DNA from 3 places in the Streptosporangium sp. G11 genome. Region 3 is predicted to be linked to each of the others. Evidence: riboswitches for the same ligand, from Rfam matches in the RefSeq annotation. Region 3 holds a riboswitch; each other region holds the start of a gene.

Region 1 (3,266 bases), on a different contig from region 3:
GCCAGTCCTGGTCCTGCCCGCCCGCGGCGATCAGCGCGTGGATGAGCGCGTCGCCGTCCTGCCCGGTCACCCCGGGCAGCTCGCCCTCGGCGCCGATGTCGTAGCCGCGCTCGCGGAGCGCGGCCAGCAGCCGCACCAGGCTGGCCGGGGTGTCCAGGCCGACGGCGTTGCCGATGCGGGCGTGCTTGGTGGGGTAGGCCGACAGCATCAGCACCAGCCGCCGCTCGGCGGGCGGGATGTGCCGCAGCGCGGCGTGGCGCACGGCGATGCCCGCCACGCGCGAGGCCCGCTCGGGGTCGGCCACGTAGACGGTCAGCCCGTCCTCGTCGATCTCCTTGAAGGAGAACGGCACCGTGATGATCCGCCCGTCGAACTCGGGGATCGCGACCTGGGTGGCGGCGTCCAGCGGGGACAGGCCGTCGTCGTTGTCCTCCCAGGAGGCCCGGCTGCTCGTCAGGCACAGGCCCTGCAGGATCGGCACGTCCAGCTCGGCGAGCGCGCCGACGTCCCAGGCCTCGTCGTCCCCGCCCGCCGACGCGGTCGCCGGGCGGGTGCCTCCCGCGGCGAGTACGGTCACCACCAGGGCGTCCACCGTGCGCAGGACCTCCACCAGGCCGGGCTCGGCGGTGCGCAGGGAGGCGCAGTACACCGGCAGTGCCCGCGCGCCCGCGTCCTCGATCGCCGAGCAGAGCGCCTCGACGAAGGCGGTGTTCCCCGCCACGTGGTGGGCCCGGTAGTAGAGCACCCCGACGACGGGCCCGTCCTGGTCGCGCGCCTCGCGCTCCAGCGTCCCCCACGTGGGGGTGGGCTCGGGCGCGGCGAACCCGTGGCCGGTGAGCAGCAGCGTGTCGGACAGGAAGTGGTGCAGCTCGGTCAGGTTGGCCGGGCCGCCGTGGGCGAGGTAGGCGTGCGCCTCGGCGCAGACCCCGCCCGGCACGGTGGACAGCTCCATCAGCTCGGCGTCCGGCGCCTGCTCGCCGCCGAGGACGACGACGGGCCTGGGCCCGGCGAGCAGGGCGTCCAGGCCCTCCTCCCAGGCGCGGCGCCCGCCGAGCAGGCGGACCACGACCAGGTCGGCGCCCTCCAGCAGTGGCGGGAGGTCGGCGGCGGCGAGCCTGGCGGGGTTGCCGAGCCGGTAGTCGGCGCCGCTCGCGCGAGCGCTCAGCAGGTCGGTGTCGGAGGTCGAGAGCAGGAGGATCACACGCCACACTCCAGGAGAGGCAGGGCGGTACGGCCCAGGGGTGCCACGGCGTGGCGGGGGAACGGCGATGCCACGGCGTAGCGGGAAAACGGCGATGCCACGGCATGGCGGGGGAACGGCGAAAAGCGCACGGAGCTTCCTCCCTCGGGGTCCTCGCCCCGGGTCGTCGTCGGCCGCGACGGCTGGAGTCTCCTGGCTCCCGGATCGGTGCTCACCCCGGCCTTCCCGTCCGTCGTCGGACAGTGGCCCGGGTGGGGTTCGCTCCCCGGTTACAGTGGCGGGACCGCGCCGGAATCACACCGGCTTCCTCCCTTTGCCGTCGCCACCGATGACACTACGGCAGTCCGGTTCGTTGCAAGAAACTGGCGTTAACATCCTCTGAGTGTTCATTGCCGACTTTTCCGGACGATCGCGACTCGACGCGTGCCCCGGGGCGCTTCAGGTCCATGCCGCCGCGGACGGCGGCCTGGCCCGCGTCCGCGTGCCCGGAGGCCGTCTGACCCCCTTCCAGCTGCGCGAGCTCGCCGACGCCGCCTCCGCGTACGGCGGCGGCGTCATCGAGCTGACCTCCCGCGCGAACGTCCAGGTACGCGGCCTCGGCCCGGAGAGTCCTGACAGCGGTACGGGGAGCGGATTCGCCGCGCGGATGGCGGAGGCGGGCCTGCTGCCCTCGGCGACGCACGAGCGGGTACGCAACATCCTCGCCTCCCCGCTGACCGGGCTGGACGGGCTGACCGGGCTGGACGTCGCGGGCGGCACGGGCGGCACGGGCCGTACGAACCACGCGGGCGGCGGGATCGCCGACGTCACCCCGCTGATCGGCGAGCTGGACCGGCGGCTGTGCGCCCGGCCCGCCCTCGCCGCCCTGCCCGGACGGTTCATGTTCGCCCTCGACGACGGCCGGGGGGACGTGGCCGGTCTGGGGGCGGACGCCGGGATCCTGCCGACGGGACCGGACGAGGCCGCGCTGATCCTCGCCGGGACCGACAGCGGGCTGCGCGTCCCACTGGGCGGAGCCGTGACCGCCCTGCTCGCCGCCGCCGAGGCGTTCCTCGACGAGCTGTCCACCCGGGACGTCACCGCGTGGCGGATCTCCGAACTTCCCGACGGCCCCTCCCTGATCGCCGTCCGCGTGCGAACCGCCCTGGGGATCTCCGGTACGGCGCCCTTCGAACCGGTGAGACCGCGAGCGGCGACCCTCGGGCCGGTCGGGGTCGTCGGGAGCGCGGACGTGACCGGAGTCGGAGCCGGGATCGAGGGAAACCCCGGAGGCGGCGGCAGGGGTGGCACCGGGGGCGGAGACGCGCGGGTCGCGCTCGGGGTGGCGGTCCCGCTGGGGCGGCTGACCTCCGCGTCGGCACGACTGCTCGCGGACGCCGCCTCGGGCGGGGAGATCCGGCTCACGCCGTGGCGGGGCGTGGTCCTGCCCGGCCTGGACGGCGCCGAGGTCGCGGGCACCGCCGCCCGGCTGGAGGCCGCCGGGCTGATCGTCGACCCCGGCTCCCCGTGGATCGGCGTGACGGCCTGCACCGGCCGCCCAGGCTGCGCCAAGTCCCTGGCCGACGTCCAGGCCGACGCGGCCACCGCCATCGGCATGGCCCAGCCGTCCGCCGCCCCGCCGTCCGGTGGCAGACCGCCCAGGGGCGAGCCGCCCGAGGACAGGTCGTCCAAGAGCGAGCCGTCCAAAGGTGAGCCGCCCGAGGTCAGGTCGTCCAGGGGTGAGCCGTCCAAGGACAGGTCGTTCAGGAGCGAGCCGTCCGAGGGGGGACCGCCTGTGGCCCCGCCGTCCGCGATCGGGCCGGGCACCGATACGCTCCCCGTGCACTGGGCGGGCTGCGCCAGGCGCTGCGGTCGCCCGAGAGGCCGGGTCGCGGACGTGGTCGCCACCGGCGACGGCTACCGCCTGGAACTGGACGGCACCGGCCTGACCTGCTCCGGCATCGAGGAGACCGCGGCCGCGGTGGCGGCCGCCAGAGGGGAACTGTGATCGACTACGTCCGCGACGGCGCGGAGATCTACCGCCGCTCCTTCGCCACCATCCGCGCGGAAGCCGACCTGGACGGCC
Region 2 (3,266 bases), on a different contig from region 3:
GGGCGCGGACGGCGAGCCAGCCGGACACCCTGGCGAGGAGCGCGGTGACCGGTTCCCCGCCGTGGGGCGCCGCGCCGGGGTCGCCGAGCCAGGAGGCGAGCGCCTCGGGTTCGGCGGCCTCGACCTCGCCGAGCGTCATGCCGCTCCAGCGGCCGTAATCACAGTCGGCCAGCAACGGGTCGTGCTCGGCCCGCAGACCGAGCGCCGCCGCCGTCTGGACGCAGCGCAGCTCGGCGGGGCAGGCCGCGGGACCGGCGCCGAAGTCCCCTGCCATCTTCTCGGCCCGGCGCAGGCCGCGTTCGTCGAGCGACTCGTCGCCCGGGAACGCGGCCCGTACCGTCGCCGAGGTGGAGGCGTGGCAGACCAGGAGCAGGCGGGTGACCCCCGAGGGGGTCGTCACACCGGGCCGCGCCTGCGAGCGGCGAAGGCGAACAGCGCGCCGACGCCGGCCCAGAAGACCACCTGGGTTCCTATGGAGGCGACCCGGAAGTCCCACAGGAGGTCGGCGGGGAAGCCCTGGGGCACCTCCGAGATCTCCGGCAGGAGGATCCAGGCCGCGACGACGGGGATCAGCACCGCGGCGCCCGCCGACAGCCAGCGCACCCACGGTTCGCTCCGCGAGGCGTAGCGGTAGGCGGCGATGCCCGCGGCGACGGCGAGGATTCCGATGACCACGGCGACCAGGTAGAGCACGGTGCGCTGGTTGATGGTCTCCGGGTCACCGACGGCCGGTGGATTGGCGGGATATTTCACGAAGGGGATGAGGACGACGGAGGTGAACGCGGCGGCGGCGAGGCTCACCGCGAGCACCGGTTCCGAGCGGGGTCCCGCCCGGCCGCGTACGGCCGCGTAGACGAGGGAGAACAGGCCCCCGACCGCGAGGCCGTACAGGCCGAGGGCGAGGAAGAGCCCGAAGCGCTGCCCGTCCCTGCTGACCAGGGCCTCCTCCCCGTCGTGGGAGTGGGCCGCGGCCTCGGTGTCGTCGTGCGATTCGGCCGGGGCGGCGGCCGCGGCGGCCGCCTCCTCCAGCGCGATGGCCTGGTCGATGCGCGGTTCGCCGACGGTGTAGGCGAAGACTGCCGCGAGCAGCCCTGCGAGCAGTCCGACGACGAGGCCCCGGACGATGAGTTTGGTGATCACCTGTGGCTCAGTGGCACGGCACGCCGAGCAGGTGACGCCCGTCGTGCATGAGTTCGTGCAGGTAGTTTCCCGCCTGTGAGATCGCGCCCTGGTCGAAGGTGACCAGGTAGGCGAGGAGCAGCAGCACCGGTACGGCGAGCAGCCAGCGGGTGAGCGAGGGCCATGGGATGGGCTGGGTGTGCGGTGCCGAGATCTGGCTCACGGCCACCTCCTCCGGGATTGACGCGTCCCTTTTCGTAGGTCGGTGGCGGCCGAGTCTGACCTGACTTCCGGCTCCGGGGAGCCGGTCACAGTGGCGCGACCGCACCGGAATCTCACCGGATTTCCCTCGCACCGCCACAAAACACCCGGAACGTATCCCGGTTCTCCGTCCCCCGTCAATCCGGATGTCCGCTTTGACGGGATCTGATGTAACGAAGCCCCCTGATGGGCCCTCGGGTACGCCGAGGGGGGAGGCGGCCCGGCCGGGCCGCCTCCCCCCTCGCGAGAGTCACTGCTCGCCGGTCAGCGCCGTCACCAGCTCCGCGGCGGTACGGCAGCGGTCGAACAGCTCGCCCACATGGGCCTTGGTGCCGCGCAGCGGCTCAAGGGTGGGGACGCGCTGCAACGACTCGCGGCCGGGGATGTCGAAGATGACCGAGTCCCAGGAGGCCGCGGCCACCGACTCGCTGTACTGGCTCAGGCATCGGCCGCGGAAGTAGGCCCGGGTGTCGTTGGGCGGCACCTCGATGGCCCTCTGGACCTCTTCCTCGGTGACCAGGCGCTGCATGCGGCCCCGGGCGACCAGCCGGTTGTAGAGCCCCCGGTCGGGACGGATGTCGGAGTACTGGAGATCGACGAGCTGCAGGCGCGGGTGCGACCAGGAAAGGCCGTCACGGGTGCGGTAGCCCTCCAGGAGCTCCAGCTTGGCCACCCAGTCGAGCTCCCCGGACAGCTGCATCGGGTCTTCCGCCAGGCGGGTGAGGACCGACTCCCAGCGCTCCAGGATGTCCTTGGTGGGCTCGTCCAGGCCGTTGGCGCTGCGCTCCTCGGCGTACTTGCGCGCGAGCTCCAGGTATTCCATCTGGAGCTGCACGGCCGTCAGCCTGCGGCCGTCGCGCATGGCGATCTCGTACTTGAGCGTGGGGTCGTGCGAGACCGCGCGCAGGGCCTGGACGGGGTTGTCCACGGCCAGGTCGCGGGTGAAGTAGTTGTCCTCGATCATGGCCAGGACCAGCGCGGTCGATCCCAGCTTCAGGTAGGTCGAGATCTCCGACATGTTGGCGTCGCCGATGATGACGTGCAGCCGGCGGTATTTCTCCGGGTCGGCGTGGGGCTCGTCCCGGGTGTTGATGATCGGCCGCTTGAGCGTCGTCTCCAGGCCCACCTCGACCTCGAAGAAGTCGGCCCGCTGGCTGATCTGGAAGCCCTCGCCCCGGGAGTCCTGGCCGATGCCGACCTTGCCCGCCCCGGTGACGACCTGCCGGGAGACGAAGAACGGCGTCAGGTGCCTGACGATGTCGGCGAACGAGGTGGCCCGGCGCATGAGGTAGTTCTCGTGGCAGCCGTAGGAGGCGCCCTTGTTGTCGGTGTTGTTCTTGTAGAGCTGGATCGGGGCGTTGGCCGGCATCGCCGAGGCGCGGACCGCCGCGTCGTGCATCACCCGCTCGCCCGCCTTGTCCCAGATCACCGCCGCCCGAGGATTGGTGCACTCGGGCGTGGAGTATTCGGGATGGGCGTGGTCCACGTACAGCCGGGCCCCGTTGGTGAGGATCACGTTCGCCAGGCCGAGGTCCTCGTCGGTCAGCTGGCTCTGGTCGGCCACCTCCCGCGCGAGGTCGAACCCCCGGGCGTCCCGCAGCGGGTTCTCCTCCTCGAAGTCCCATCGCGCGCGCCGGGCCCTGGCGGCCGAGGCCGCCAGATAGGCGTTCACGACCTGAGAGGAGGTCACCATCGCGTTGGCCCCCGGCTGTCCGGGCACGGAGATGCCGTATTCGGTCTCGATGCCCATCACCCGCCGTACCGTCATGCGCACCCTCTGTTCGTCAGGGACTGTTTCTCTCCGTGGTATCTATTCCCGACCCTAGACCCTTCACTATGCCCGGTGGTCGGACAGTTATGGCACCGAAGCCTTTTCGCCCGTTGCG
Region 3 (3,266 bases):
ACGGGATCGCGGGCAGGCTGGCGACCGTCCTGGTCCAGTCGGGACTGGCGCGTACCGCCATGGCCGTCGAGCGGGCGGGTGCCCTGGGCTCGGCCCCGCGCGACGCGTTCGGCGTCTTCCGGGGCCCCTTCGCGCGCGAGGGCAGGCTGCTCGTCACCGCGATGCCGATGGTGGCCGCCGCGGAGATCGCCAACACCGCCGCCGTGGTGAACGCCGCCACCCCCCTCGCCCGCCTGGTCGGCGACTGGGCGGTCCTGGTCGTCCCCTCCGGCTCCAACCTGCGGACCTTCGAGGACTTCGCCGCGCGGCTGCGCCGGAACCCGGCGGGGCTGGCGGTCGGCGGCCGGTCGGAGGGCGGTTCCGACCACGTGCTCTACGGCATGATCGGCAAGTGCCTGGGGGTGGACACCCGGCTGCTCGAGTACGCCGGATACCTCGCCCCCGAGGACGCCGCCGAGGCGCTCCAGGTCGGCCGGGTGGCAGCCCTGCTGGGGTCGGCGCGCGCCCTGCGGCCCGAGATCGCGGCGGGCCGTCTGCGCCCCCTGGTGGTCTCCTCCGGCGGCCGGATCGACGGGATCGACGCGCCGACGCTCATGGAGGTCGACGTCCGGCTGGAGTACAGCGACTGGTGCGGCCTGCTGGGCCCCAAGGGCATGAGCCCGGGGGACCGGGACGCCGCGATCGCCCTGTGTGACAGGATCGACGCCGCGCCACGCTGGCGTGCCCTGTGCGCGGCCCACGGCTGGAGCCGGGTCTATCTCAGCGGCGACGAGTTCCGCAAGTGGCTCTCCACCGAGACGGCCCGCACCCGCGGTGTGCTTCACGAGCTCGGGTTGTTGAAGTCCTCCGACACAACCTGTTGGGGTAGTTGCGTCAGGCGCCCCTAGATGTAGGATCCTGCTCGTTGCTGGTTCGCCCCGCGGGGGGCGAGGCAAGAGGGAACCCGGTGAGATTCCGGGACTGCCCCGCAGCGGTGAACGGGAACGAAAGCCGTCATTGAGCACTGGGCGAACCATGCCTGGGAAGCGACGGCCGGTAGGCATGCGCAGTGCGCCCGTGAGTCCGAAGACCTGCCGGTGACGTGATTGTCCAGGGCCTCGTGGGAGGGTCCGCGGAACGAGGCGATCCGGCGTGCCCGGGATCGCTCGCGGACGCGTGCCCATCCGGCGAAGCCGTACGGGGAAGTTCGAGCGAGCGAGGGGCACCACGTGACACAGGCATTGGCGGAGACCGCGGCGGGGAGCGCGGCGGAGACCGCGGCGGAGAGCACCGTGGCGACCGCGACGGGAAGCGCGGCGGGGAGCACGGCGGCGACCGCGAACGACGGCGGCGACACCGGCGGTGTCGCGAGCGCGGTGAGCGCGGCGGACGACCGCAGGCTGGCCATCGACGAGGCGGCCGCCCGGGTGATCACCGATCCCGGCAACTCCCGGGTCGCCGCCGCGATGCTGGCCGAGCTGATCGCCGACGAGGCCGCCGAGCACGGCGTCCGCCGTTTCTCCGAGTCCATCGCCGCGACCCACGAGGCGGGATTGATCCAGGACGGTCTCGCTGAGTTCGTGGCCGCCCACGCCGGAGTCCTGGACGCGATGGTCGATCCGGAGGCCGACGCCAGGTTCGAGTACTTCGGGCTGCGCACCGTCTACGACCGCTACCTGCTGCGCCACCCGCGGACCCGCAAGGTCCTGGAGCGCCCGCAGCACTTCTTCCTCCGGGTGGCCTGCGGCCTGTCCGAGACCGTCGAGGAGGCCGCCGAGCTGTACGCGCTCATGGCCACCCTGTCCTACCTGCCCAGCTCGCCCACGCTGTTCAACTCCGGCTCCCGCAGGCCCCAGCTCTCCTCGTGCTTCCTGCTCGACTCGCCCCGCGACGAGCTGGAGTCCATCTACGAGCGCTACGGTCAGGTCGCGCGGCTGTCGAAGTACGCGGGGGGCATCGGGATCGCCTGGACCAGGGTCCGCTCGCGGGGCTCGCTGATCCGGGGCACCAACGGCCACTCCAACGGCATCGTGCCCTGGCTGCGCACGCTCGACTCCAGCGTCGCCGCGGTCAACCAGGGAGGCCGCCGCAAGGGCGCGGCCTGCGTCTACCTGGAGCCCTGGCACGCCGACGTCGAGGAGTTCCTGGAGCTGCGCGACAACACCGGCGAGGAGGCCCGCCGCACGCACAACTTGAACCTGGCCAACTGGATCCCCGACGAGTTCATGCGCCGGGTCGAGGCCGACGGCGTCTGGTCGCTGTTCGACCCCAAGGAGGTGCCGCACCTCACCGACCTGTACGGCACCGCGTTCGACGACGCCTACCGGGCCGCCGAGGCCGAGGGCAGGTTCACCCGGCAGATCCCCGCCCGCGCCCTGTACGGGCGGATGATGCGGACGCTCGCCCAGACCGGCAACGGCTGGATGACCTTCAAGGACGCGGCCAACCGGACCTCCAACCAGACGGCCAGGCCGGAGAACGTCATCCACCTGTCGAACCTCTGCACCGAGATCCTGGAGGTCACCGGCGACGGCGAGACCGCCGTCTGCAACCTCGGCTCGATCAACCTCGCCGCCCACCTGTCCGCGGACGCCGGGAGCATCGGGGACGCCGGGAGCGCCGGGGACGCCGGGAGCGCCGTCGACTGGGTCAGGCTGCGCGCGACCGTCCGTACCGCCGTGCGGTTCCTCGACCGCACCATCGACCTGGGTTTCTACCCGACCCCCGAGGCGAGGGCCGCCAACCAGAGATGGCGCCCGATCGGGCTCGGCGTGATGGGCCTGGCCGACGTGCTGTTCACGCTGCGGCTGCCGTTCGACTCGCCGCGCGCCCTGGAGCTGTCCACCCGGATCTCCGAGGAGATCGCGCTCGCCGCCTACCGGACCTCCTCCGACCTGGCCGTCGAGCGGGGCCGCCATCCCTCGTACGAGGAGACCAGGGCCGCCGCCGGGGTGCTCCACCCCGACCACTACGGGGCGGCGAGGTCGAAGGAGTGGGCGGAGGTCAGGGAGCGGGTCGCCGGGACCGGCCTGCGCAACTCGCTGATGATCGCGATCGCGCCGACGGCCACGATCGCCTCCATCGCGGGCTGCTACGAGTGCATCGAGCCGCAGGTCTCCAACGTCTTCAAGCGTGAGACCCTCTCGGGGGAGTTTCTCCAGGTCAACCGCTATCTCGTCCGCGACCTCCAGGCCCGCGGCCTGTGGACCCCGCTGATCCGCGACGCCATCAAGCGCGCCGACGGCTCCGTCCAGGACATCCCGGAGATCCCCGCCGACCTGAAGGCG

What was found. Region 3 has a riboswitch for cobalamin ahead of ACSDR0_RS09280 (ribonucleoside-diphosphate reductase subunit alpha). Riboswitches for the same ligand answer to the same signal wherever they lie in the genome.
Region 1: it holds a riboswitch for cobalamin, as region 3 does, so the genes downstream of both, cobN (cobaltochelatase subunit CobN) here and ACSDR0_RS09280 (ribonucleoside-diphosphate reductase subunit alpha) in region 3, are expected to answer to the same signal.
Region 2: it holds a riboswitch for cobalamin, as region 3 does, so the genes downstream of both, ACSDR0_RS07700 (CbtB domain-containing protein) here and ACSDR0_RS09280 (ribonucleoside-diphosphate reductase subunit alpha) in region 3, are expected to answer to the same signal.

The regions. Positions count from the first base shown of each region.
Region 1 is NZ_JBPJUQ010000045.1:20,407-23,672, forward strand. It holds gene cobN (cobaltochelatase subunit CobN) at 1-1,201, opposite strand, end outside; cobalamin riboswitch at 1,365-1,537, opposite strand; gene ACSDR0_RS32285 (precorrin-3B synthase) at 1,584-3,188, shown strand; gene ACSDR0_RS32290 (precorrin-8X methylmutase) at 3,185-3,266, shown strand, end outside.
Region 2 is NZ_JBPJUQ010000005.1:181,524-184,789, forward strand. It holds gene ACSDR0_RS07690 (histidine phosphatase family protein) at 1-400, opposite strand, end outside; gene ACSDR0_RS07695 (CbtA family protein) at 397-1,140, opposite strand; gene ACSDR0_RS07700 (CbtB domain-containing protein) at 1,148-1,342, opposite strand; adenosylcobalamin (AdoCbl) riboswitch at 1,360-1,493, opposite strand; gene dop (depupylase/deamidase Dop) at 1,631-3,148, opposite strand; gene ACSDR0_RS07710 (acyltransferase family protein) at 3,236-3,266, opposite strand, start outside.
Region 3 is NZ_JBPJUQ010000006.1:246,340-249,605, reverse strand. It holds gene ACSDR0_RS09285 (tripartite tricarboxylate transporter substrate-binding protein) at 1-887, shown strand, start outside; cobalamin riboswitch at 892-1,092, shown strand; gene ACSDR0_RS09280 (ribonucleoside-diphosphate reductase subunit alpha) at 1,209-3,266, shown strand, end outside.